4 regions of the Kitasatospora sp. NPDC022856 genome follow, and region 1 is predicted to be linked to each of the others. Evidence: riboswitches for the same ligand, from Rfam matches in the RefSeq annotation. Region 1 holds a riboswitch; each other region holds the start of a gene.
The links. Region 1 has a riboswitch for cyclic di-AMP ahead of ACZ34W_RS00960 (C40 family peptidase). Riboswitches for the same ligand answer to the same signal wherever they lie in the genome.
Positions count from the first base shown of each region.

Region 2: it holds a riboswitch for cyclic di-AMP, as region 1 does, so the genes downstream of both, ACZ34W_RS31820 (transglycosylase family protein) here and ACZ34W_RS00960 (C40 family peptidase) in region 1, are expected to answer to the same signal.
Region 3: it holds a riboswitch for cyclic di-AMP, as region 1 does, so the genes downstream of both, ACZ34W_RS23915 (M23 family metallopeptidase) here and ACZ34W_RS00960 (C40 family peptidase) in region 1, are expected to answer to the same signal.
Region 4: it holds a riboswitch for cyclic di-AMP, as region 1 does, so the genes downstream of both, ACZ34W_RS16670 (transglycosylase family protein) here and ACZ34W_RS00960 (C40 family peptidase) in region 1, are expected to answer to the same signal.

Region 1 covers NZ_JBVHHE010000001.1:215,134-217,326, forward strand. Annotated here, with positions in the region: gene ACZ34W_RS00960 (C40 family peptidase) at 1-813, opposite strand, end outside; cyclic di-AMP (ydaO/yuaA leader) riboswitch at 824-977, opposite strand; gene ACZ34W_RS00965 (C40 family peptidase) at 1,301-2,193, opposite strand, start outside.
Region 2 covers NZ_JBVHHE010000037.1:44,494-46,686, forward strand. Annotated here, with positions in the region: gene ACZ34W_RS31815 (cytochrome P450 family protein) at 1-641, shown strand, start outside; cyclic di-AMP (ydaO/yuaA leader) riboswitch at 916-1,088, shown strand; gene ACZ34W_RS31820 (transglycosylase family protein) at 1,094-2,011, shown strand.
Region 3 covers NZ_JBVHHE010000018.1:148,604-150,796, forward strand. Annotated here, with positions in the region: gene ACZ34W_RS23915 (M23 family metallopeptidase) at 233-1,294, opposite strand; cyclic di-AMP (ydaO/yuaA leader) riboswitch at 1,299-1,459, opposite strand; gene ACZ34W_RS23920 (MFS transporter) at 1,770-2,193, shown strand, end outside.
Region 4 covers NZ_JBVHHE010000011.1:259,529-261,721, forward strand. Annotated here, with positions in the region: gene ACZ34W_RS16670 (transglycosylase family protein) at 1-1,070, opposite strand, end outside; cyclic di-AMP (ydaO/yuaA leader) riboswitch at 1,057-1,181, opposite strand; gene ACZ34W_RS16675 (DNA polymerase III subunit gamma/tau domain-containing protein) at 1,608-2,193, shown strand, end outside.

The DNA of each region.
Region 1 (2,193 bases):
GGCGCGCGAGCCGTTGGCGGCGGGCGCGGACGGCGCGGCGGCCGCGGCGGCGGGCTTGGCGGCCGGCGACGACGGGGCGGGCAGCTGGTCGCGGGTGTTGTCGCGGGAGGCGCGGTCGGCGTCCGCCTTGGCCTTGGCCTCGGCCTTGGCGGCGTCCGCCTTGGCCTTCGCCTCGGCGGCGGCCTTCTCCTCGGCCGCGCGCATCGCCTGGCGCTCCTGCTCGGACAGCGAGTTGTACAGGTCCTGGGCCTTGGCCAGCTTGCCCTGGACCTCCTCCTTGGAGGCCTTCAGCTGCTGGGTGGTGGCTTCGAGCTCGCCGAGCTTGCCCTGGGCCTCGTTGCGGTCCTGGTCGAGCCTGCGCTGCTGCTCCTGGAGGTCCTTCAGCGCACCGGACTGCGTGCTGCCGGCCTGGTTGATGGCGCCGGCCTGGCTGAGGAAGCTGTCCGGGCTGGACGAGAGCATCAGCTGCACGGTCGGCGATATGCCGCCGTTGCGGTACTGCTCGCCGGCGATCTCGGCGAGACCGCCCTGGGCCTCGGTCACCGCGGCCTGCTGACGGGCCACCTTGTCCTGCAGCTCACCGACCTGCTTCTGCAGCTCCTGCTGCTTGGCCTGGGCGCCGTTGAGCTTCTCGGTGGCCTGCTCGGCCTGCTCGTTGAGCTGGTCGATCTGCTCCTTGACCTGATCCTTGGTCGGCGTCGGGTCGGCGTGGGCGCCGGACTGCGCGGAGAGCGCGACCGCCGCGGCGGCGACACCGGTCAGAATCGAGACCCGGGCGCGGCCGGCGGGCTTGGGACGACGATGGGACGCCACGAAGGCGGACTCCTTCTTCCTACGTCCGCCTACCGGGTGAGCTGACGGGTTCGGGCCGGAAGCGTGCCCTACGACGCCTCACCGACCGCACGACGGTCGACCTGGCGCCGATTCACCCCGGAGGAACATGGTTCCCCGGCTCCGTTCCACAGCGCCCCCGACTACTGGACTCCCCGACGGGCAGATGCTCTGCCCCGCTGCTTCACGAACTCGGCGGTAAACCTCCGCCGCCACCCCTGCTGGGTGATCGACTGTGCGGTGGTTCGAGGCATGACCCTAGTAACAGAACCGTGATCCGTTCAAATCCTTGTCAGAAAAATGCCGGAAGAATATCCAAGTTCATTTGTGAATATGACCGGGTGTGATCACACGCCCACATGGAGCTGATCATTTGTCATGATGCGGCCGCAGACACCGACGCCACCCCCGGTTCCGGGGGTGGCGCGGATCACAGGGCCGGATCCCGGCCCGTGGGCATGTCGGTCCGTCAGACCCGGCGGATCGCGTTGATCGGCATCGCGTCGGCCTTCATCACCTTCACCACGTCACCGGTGTGCGGCGCGTGGACCACCATCCCGTTGCCGATGTACATCCCGACGTGGCTGCGGTCCGGGCGGTAGATGATGAGATCGCCCGGCTGGGCGTCGGCCAGCGAGGCCACCTTCGAGCCGTAGTTGGCCTGCGCCTGCGAGGTGCGCGGCAGCGAGACGCCGGCCTTCGCGTACGACCAGACCATCAGACCGGAGCAGTCGAAGGAGTTCGGGCCGACCGCGCTCCAGACGTACGGCGAACCCTGCTTGCTCATCGCGTTGGCGACGGCCTGCCCGGCGAAGCCGCTGCCCTGCGGGAGGCTGCTCAGGTCGGTGCGCTCGCTGCCGCGCGAGGCCCGGTCGGCCTGCTGCTGGGCGGCCTTCAGCGCGGCCCGGTCGGCGGCGCTGAGCGAGTTCAGCAGGTCCTGGGCTTCCTTGAGCTTCTTGTTGACCTCGGCCTTGGACTGGTTCAGGTCCTTGGTCGTGCTGTCCAGCGAGGCGAGGACGGCGGCCGCCTCGGCCTTCTGCTGGTCCAGCCGGCGCTGCTGGTCCTGCAGGCCCTTGAGCGCCTCGGTCTGGCTGGAGCTGGCCTGCTGGACGCTGGCGGCCTTGTCCAGGTAGCCGGACGGGTCGGAGGCGAGCATCAGCTGGACGGACGGGTCGATGCCGCCGGTCCGGTACTGCTCGGCCGCCACCTCGGCCAGCCCGCCCTGAAGCTGGGTCATCTGGTCCTGGCCGCGAGCCACCTGGTCCTGGAGCTGGTCCGCCTGCTTGCGCAGCTGGTCCGCCCGCTCCTTGGCACCGTTGAACTTCTCGGTGGCCTGCTCGGCCTCCTCCTGCAGCTGGTCGA
Region 2 (2,193 bases), on a different contig from region 1:
GCGACGACCTCATCTCGGGGCTGATCCGGGCCAGCGACCACGGTGAGCACCTGACCGAGAACGAGGCCGCGGCGATGGCCTTCATCCTCCTCTTCGCCGGGTTCGAGACGACCGTGAACCTGATCGGCAACGGCACCTACGCTTTGCTGCGCAACCCCGGGCAGCGGGCGCTGCTCCAGGACTCGATCGCCCGCGGCGAGACCGCGCTGCTGGAGACCGGTATCGAGGAACTCCTGCGCTACGACGGTCCAGTGGAGCTCGCCACCTGGCGGTTCGCGACCAGCCCGCTGACCATCGGCGGCGTGGACATCCCGGTCGGCGATCCGGTGCTGGTGGTGCTCGCGGCGGCGGACCGGGACCCGGCGCGGTTCGCCGACGAGAACACCCTCGACCTGGCCCGGACGGACAACCCGCACCTCGGCTTCGGGCACGGCATCCACTACTGCATCGGTGCGCCGCTGGCCCGGTTGGAGGGGCGCGCGGCGCTCACCACCCTGCTCACCCGGTTGCCCGATCTGCGACTCGCCGCTAGCCCGGAGGAGCTCCGCTGGCGCGGTGGCCTGATCATGCGTGGACTGCGCGATCTCCCGGTGGAATTCACCCCCGAGAAGCCCTCCGCGGCACCGGTGGACGGGCTCTGAGCAAATCCGTCCGGCGACCCCCGGCGGTGTCTCGATCTCGTCGCGCCGAGACCGCGACACGCTGACGGGGTGTCGCCGACACGCCCTATCAGCGGGTATGAATCAGCATCAAACCGGACATAGCCCTGTCGTTGGTAGGCGATCGGCCACGCGCCGTAATTTATGTGTGATACCTGCGATATGAGCTTGTTATTGATGTGAGGATCTGTCTACCCTCCCTGGAGTTCGCAGCTGCGGACCTCGTGCGCGGAACGCCGAATCCTGCCCGCCGCGTTACGGGAAACCGACCAGAACCCTTGGGCAGGGGCGGGGGAACCAGGTTTGTTGCCGTCCCCCACGGCTTGGGGTGAAGCCGCCCGCGCGGGCAGAAGGCGTCCGCGTCGTGCGGCCGGGCCACCTCCCGGTCCGAACCCGACAGCTCACCTCGCAGGCGTGCGGAGAGGGACTTCCCCATGCTCTTCGTCGGAACCGGCCGTCACCGTCGTCGCACCCAGACCGAGAAGGCCATCGCCGTTGCCGGCGTGGCCGGCGTCGGACTCGCCCTGCCGCTCCTCACCGCCACCGGCGCCTCGGCCGCCCCGGCCTCGACCTGGGACGCGGTCGCCCAGTGCGAGAGCGGCGGCAACTGGGGCATCAACACCGGCAACGGCTTCTACGGCGGCCTCCAGTTCACCTCCAGCACCTGGAAGGCGTTCGGCGGCACCTCGTACGCGCCGCAGGCCCACCAGGCCAGCCGGGCGCAGCAGATCTCGGTCGCCGAGAAGGTCCTCGCCTCGCAGGGGCCGGGCGCCTGGCCGGTCTGCTCCCAGAAGGCGGGCCTGGCCAAGGGCGGGGCCGCGGCCTCGGTCGACACCTCCTCGGACGCCGAGCCGACGGCCGCCGCCAAGCCGGCCCAGTCGAAGCCCGCGCAGAAGCCGGCGCAGAAGCCCGCCCAGAAGCCGGCCCAGCAGCAGGCTCCGAAGCCCGCCGCCCAGCAGCCCGCCCAGCAGGACGACCGGGCTCCGGGCTTCGCCGGCCAGCCGGGCTGGGACGCCGACGCGAAGGTCTTCTGGTACCAGAGCGACGGCGCCTGGTACTGGACCAGCCACCAGAGCGTCTACCAGCAGTACGCCGGTCAGCAGGCCGCCCAGCAGACGAGCGGGTACGCGGGCCAGGACAGCCGCCCCGCCGCCCACGGCGCCCCGGCCGCGGTCGCCGCCCAGCAGCGCACCGGGCACGGCTACACCGTCCAGTCCGGTGACACCCTGTCGACGATCGCCGCCGCCCAGGGCGTCGAGGGCGGCTGGCAGACGCTGTACGACGGCAACCGCGGCACCGTCGGCACCGACCCCAACATGATCCTCCCGGGCCAGCAGCTCGATCTCGGCTGACCGCCCGTGTGGTGACTCCCCGTGCGGTGACGCCACGAAGGGGGCCGGTTCGGCCCCCTTCGTCCGCATCCGGCCGCATTTCGTGGGACAACCAGGTGAACTACCGGTGGGTAGCCCGGCCACACGCTGAGACGGGACCGAGGTCGACGTGGTCCCGGGAGCCCGTGCGGTTAGGCTCTGGT
Region 3 (2,193 bases), on a different contig from region 1:
CCACTCGGAAACGCCGGACGGAAACCCTGCTCGCGGGGGGGCACCTGCCTGTCAGAAGGGCACGAAAAAGGCCGGCCCGGCTCGCGAAGGAAATTCGCGAGCCGGGCCGGCCAGGGCGTGTCCCGCGCCCATGATCCGCTGACGGTGCGGCGATCATCCGGTCGAGCGGTCACCCGACATGACCATCCCGGGCGGTCGTACGCCCCGCACCCAGCGGAAGTCCGACCTCAGGTCAGAGGGAGACGCCGTGCGCCCGCAGGTAGGCGATCGGGTCGATGTCCGAGCCGTACTCCGAGCCGGTGCGGATCTCGAAGTGCAGGTGCGGGCCGGTCACGTTGCCGGTGGCACCCGAGAGGCCGATCTGCTGGCCGGCGGTGACGGTCTGACCGATCTTCACACCGATCGAGGACAGGTGCGCGTACTCGGCGTAGTGGCCGTCGGCGAGCTTGATCTCGACCTCGTTGCCGTAGGCGCCGCCGTTGCCGGCCTTCACCACGGTGCCGGCGCCGACGGCGCGCAGCGGGGTGCCGGTGGAGGCGACGAAGTCGGCACCGGTGTGGTGACCGGAGGCCCACATCGAGCCGGCCACGCCGTAGGCGGTGCCGAGCTTCGGGTTGGCGAGGGGGGCGACGAAGCCCGAGGTGCTGGCCGCGGCGGCCGGCGCCGCGGGAGCGGCCGGAGCGGCCGGCGCCGCGGGAGCGGCCGGAGCGGCCGGCTTCGCGGCGGGGGCGGCCGGCTTGGCGGCCGGGGCCTCGGCGGGCTTGGCGGCCTGGACCGGCTTCGGGGCGGCGTGCTGGGCGGCCGGCTTCTGCGCGTCCTGCGAGACCTGCGGCTTGGCGGCCGGGGCGGCGGGCTTGGCGGCCTCGGCGGCGGCCGGAGCGGCGGCGGCCTTGGCACCCAGCGCGAGCTGCTGACCCGGGAAGATGAGGTTCGGGTTGGCGCCGACGACCGAGCGGTTGTGGTCGTAGAGGGCCTTCCAGCCACCCTCGACCTGCTTGGCGTCGGCGATCTTCGACAGGGTGTCCCCGCCGACGACCTTGTAGCTCTCCTCGGCCGGCGCGGCGGCCGGCTTGGCGGCCTCGGCGGCCGGCTTGGCGGCAGCGGCCGGCGCGGCGTCGACGCTGGTGGCGCCGGTCCAGGTGGAGGTCTGCGCGGGCTTGGCGGCCGGGGCGGTGTGGGCCTGGGCGCTGATGGTGGTCACCAGCGGGAGGGCGAAAGCGGCGCCGGTCACGGCGGTGGCGATGCCGATGCGGGCGGCGCGGGGCAGGGTGATACGACGAGCCTGTGCGGGCATGGCGAACTGTCCTCTCCGACGCCTGCGAGGTGAGCTGTCGGGTTCGGGCTGGAGTTGCCCGGCCGCATAGCGCGGCTTCACCCCAAGCCGGACCGTGAATTCCGGTCCGGCGACTTACCTTTGGGTCCCCCGCTCCTGCCGTACAGAGTTCGGTTCGTACCACCGGGCAGCGGCAGGACTAGGCGTTCCACCCGGTGGCCACCCGGTCCAATGCCGGGCGGTCGCTGAACTAAAACTCATCCGCCCGGGCGAAGCAATGTCGATCTCTTGAATCGACAACCACTCCCGGGAAGGCCGTGACACTCCGAATGATCGGCTGCACAGTATGTGCACAATCGATTCACCGCGTGCCACTGATCCACGACGCTCCGCCGATTTCGGTGTCCGTACGCATACGATCACCTACGGAAAGCCATCCGCCGACACACCCCCGGTGACCCTTGTCACGTCGCGTCCCGGAGCGCAGGATCAGGCGGTGGCCACCTCCGAGGCCGGCACCCTGCGCCTGGGCACCGCGCAGGGCCGCTGGGTACTACTGGCGACGGTGCTCGGCTCCAGCATGGCGATGCTCGACGGCACCGTCGTCAACGTCGCACTGCCCCGGATCGGCACCGATCTCGGCGCTCCGCTCGCCGCCCTGCAATGGACGCTCAACGCCTATCTGCTCACCCTGGCCGGCCTGATCCTGCTCGGCGGCGCGCTCGGTGACCGCTACGGCCGGCGCCGCGTCTTCCTGATCGGCGTGCTCTGGTTCGCCGCCGCCTCGGCGGCCTGCGCCGCGGCCCCCACCATCGAGGTACTGGTCGCCGCCCGCGCGGTGCAGGGCGTCGGCGGGGCGCTGCTGACCCCCGGCTCGCTGGCGATGCTCCAGGCGGTGTTCCACCCTGACGACCGCTCGG
Region 4 (2,193 bases), on a different contig from region 1:
CCCGCGGCGCGCAGCGCGGCCTGGGTCAGGCCGGAGCAGTCCCAACCGCCGTTGCCGGTACCGCCGTAGACGTAGGCCTGGCCGACCTTCGACTGGGCGAAGGAGACCGCGGCGGCCATGCTGCCGGTGGCGGCCTGGGCCGGCGCCTCGGCCGACGCCTGGGCGGCGGGCTTGGCGGCCGGAGCCTGGGTCTGCGCGGCCGGCTTGGTGGCGGTCGCGGTGGAGCCGTCGGCCTTGCCGGTGGCGCCCGAGGAGCGGTTGAACCAGTCGAAGCCCTGGCCGGACTCGTCCGAGGCCCGGGTCTTCGCGCGGTCGCCCAGGCTCAGGTGCTGGCCCGGGTAGATGCGGTGCGGGCCGTCGCCGAGGGTGCCGCGGTTGAGCTCGTAGAGCCGCTCCCAGCCGCCCTGGACGTTGTTCTTGTCGGCGATCGAGGAGAGCCAGTCGCCCGCGACCACGGTGTAGTCGGAGGAGGCCTGCGCGTCCTGACGGTACTGCTGCCAGTTCCGGCCCTGCGACTGCTGGGCGGAGTCGGCGGCGGCCGGGGTCTCGGCGGCCTTCGGGGCGGCCTTGGGCGCGGCCGGCTTGGCGGCGGGGGCGGGGGTCTGCGCCGGGGCCGGGGTGGCCTTCGGGGCGGCCGGCTTGGCGGCGGTCGCGGTGTCGACGGCGGCCGGGGTGCCGCCCTTGGTCAGACCGGCCTGGACGGAGCAGACGGGCCAGGCGCCGGGGCCCTGGACGGCGAGCACCTTCTCGGCGACCGCGATCTGCTGGTCCTTGGTGGCGAGGTCGGCACGCGCGGCATAGCTGGTGCCGCCGAACGCCGCCCAGGTGGAGTTGGTGAACTGGAGGCCGCCGTAGAAACCGTTGCCGGTGTTGATGCTCCAGTTGCCGGTGCTCTCGCACTGGGCGACCTTGTCCCAGGTGGCGACCGAGGCGGCCGAGGCGGAGCCGGCGGTGAGGCAGGGGATGGTGAGGCCGATACCGACGACGCCGAGGGTGGCGATCGCTCGGCGCGTGCGGCCGGACAGGCGGGTGCCGTTGGTGGGCAGCATGGTGACGCGGTCCTCTCCCACGCCTGCGAGGTGAGCTGTCGGATTCGGGCTGGAGTTGCCCGGCCGCGCTGTGGACGCGGCTTCACCCCTAGCCCCGAACCGGTACGAACCGGTCCCGGGCGACTTACCTGTGGTTCCCCCGCTCCTGCCGTGGTGCGTTCTGCGCTGCCAGCGCACCCGACGGCAGGACTCGGCGTTGCGGGTGGGCTGGGTCCGTGTGGCCACGAACGGGGAGCACGTTAAGCAGACTTAAGTTCAAACCGCAAACATGTGTGACGGTCATCACAGTTTATGAAGAGCGTGCTAAATGGCTGTCCACCATGATCAGAAATGACCGATTTCGCGCAACGCCCGTCGGAGTCACGGCAACTGCCTATGCTTCAGGGCAGCAGGACCGACGCGGCCGTCTGGGGGGAGGGCTTCGCAGCGATGGCCATGGACGAGGGTCCGGAGGCCGGTGCGCCGGCCGAGCGGCCGCGTGGAACGCACCGCCGGGCAAAACACCGCAGAGCGGACATCCCGCCCGCCGAGCCCCGAACTCCCCTGCCCCGGCGGACGATGCTGCGCTGGCTCGCCGTCGGCACGGTCTTCGCGGCGGTCGGCGGCGAGGAGGCACTGCGGCGCTCCCTGGACGGCCGCTCCGCGCCCGTCGCCGCCGCGGAGGGCCCCGCCACGGGGCCGGGAGCGGCCGACCCGGCCGCGGAGCACCGGCACGGCGCCGCGTCGCCGTCCGGGACGCCCGGGGGCGCCCCCGACGGCGCCCCCGCCGAGGGGACGGCCGCGCCCGGGCAGCCCACCGCCGGAGCCGCCCCCGCACCCACCCCCGACCAGGGCGGCCGCCCCTGGTCGGACCCGGCCGGCTGGGGCGGCCGGGTACCCGGACCGCAGAGCGCCGTCCGGATCACCGACCGGGTGCTGCTCGACACCGACGCCGCGATCGGCTCGCTGCTGGTCGAGCCGGGCGGTGCGCTCACCTTCGCCGCCGACCGCAGCCTCACCCTCGCCGCCGCGGGCAACGTCGAGATCCGCGGCGCCCTCGCGCTCGCCCCCGAGGGCGCCGCCGTGCACACCGTGCGCTTCCCCGCCGTCGACGAGCGGCGCTTCCGGGGGGACGGCATGAAGGTGGTCGACACCGACGTCGGCC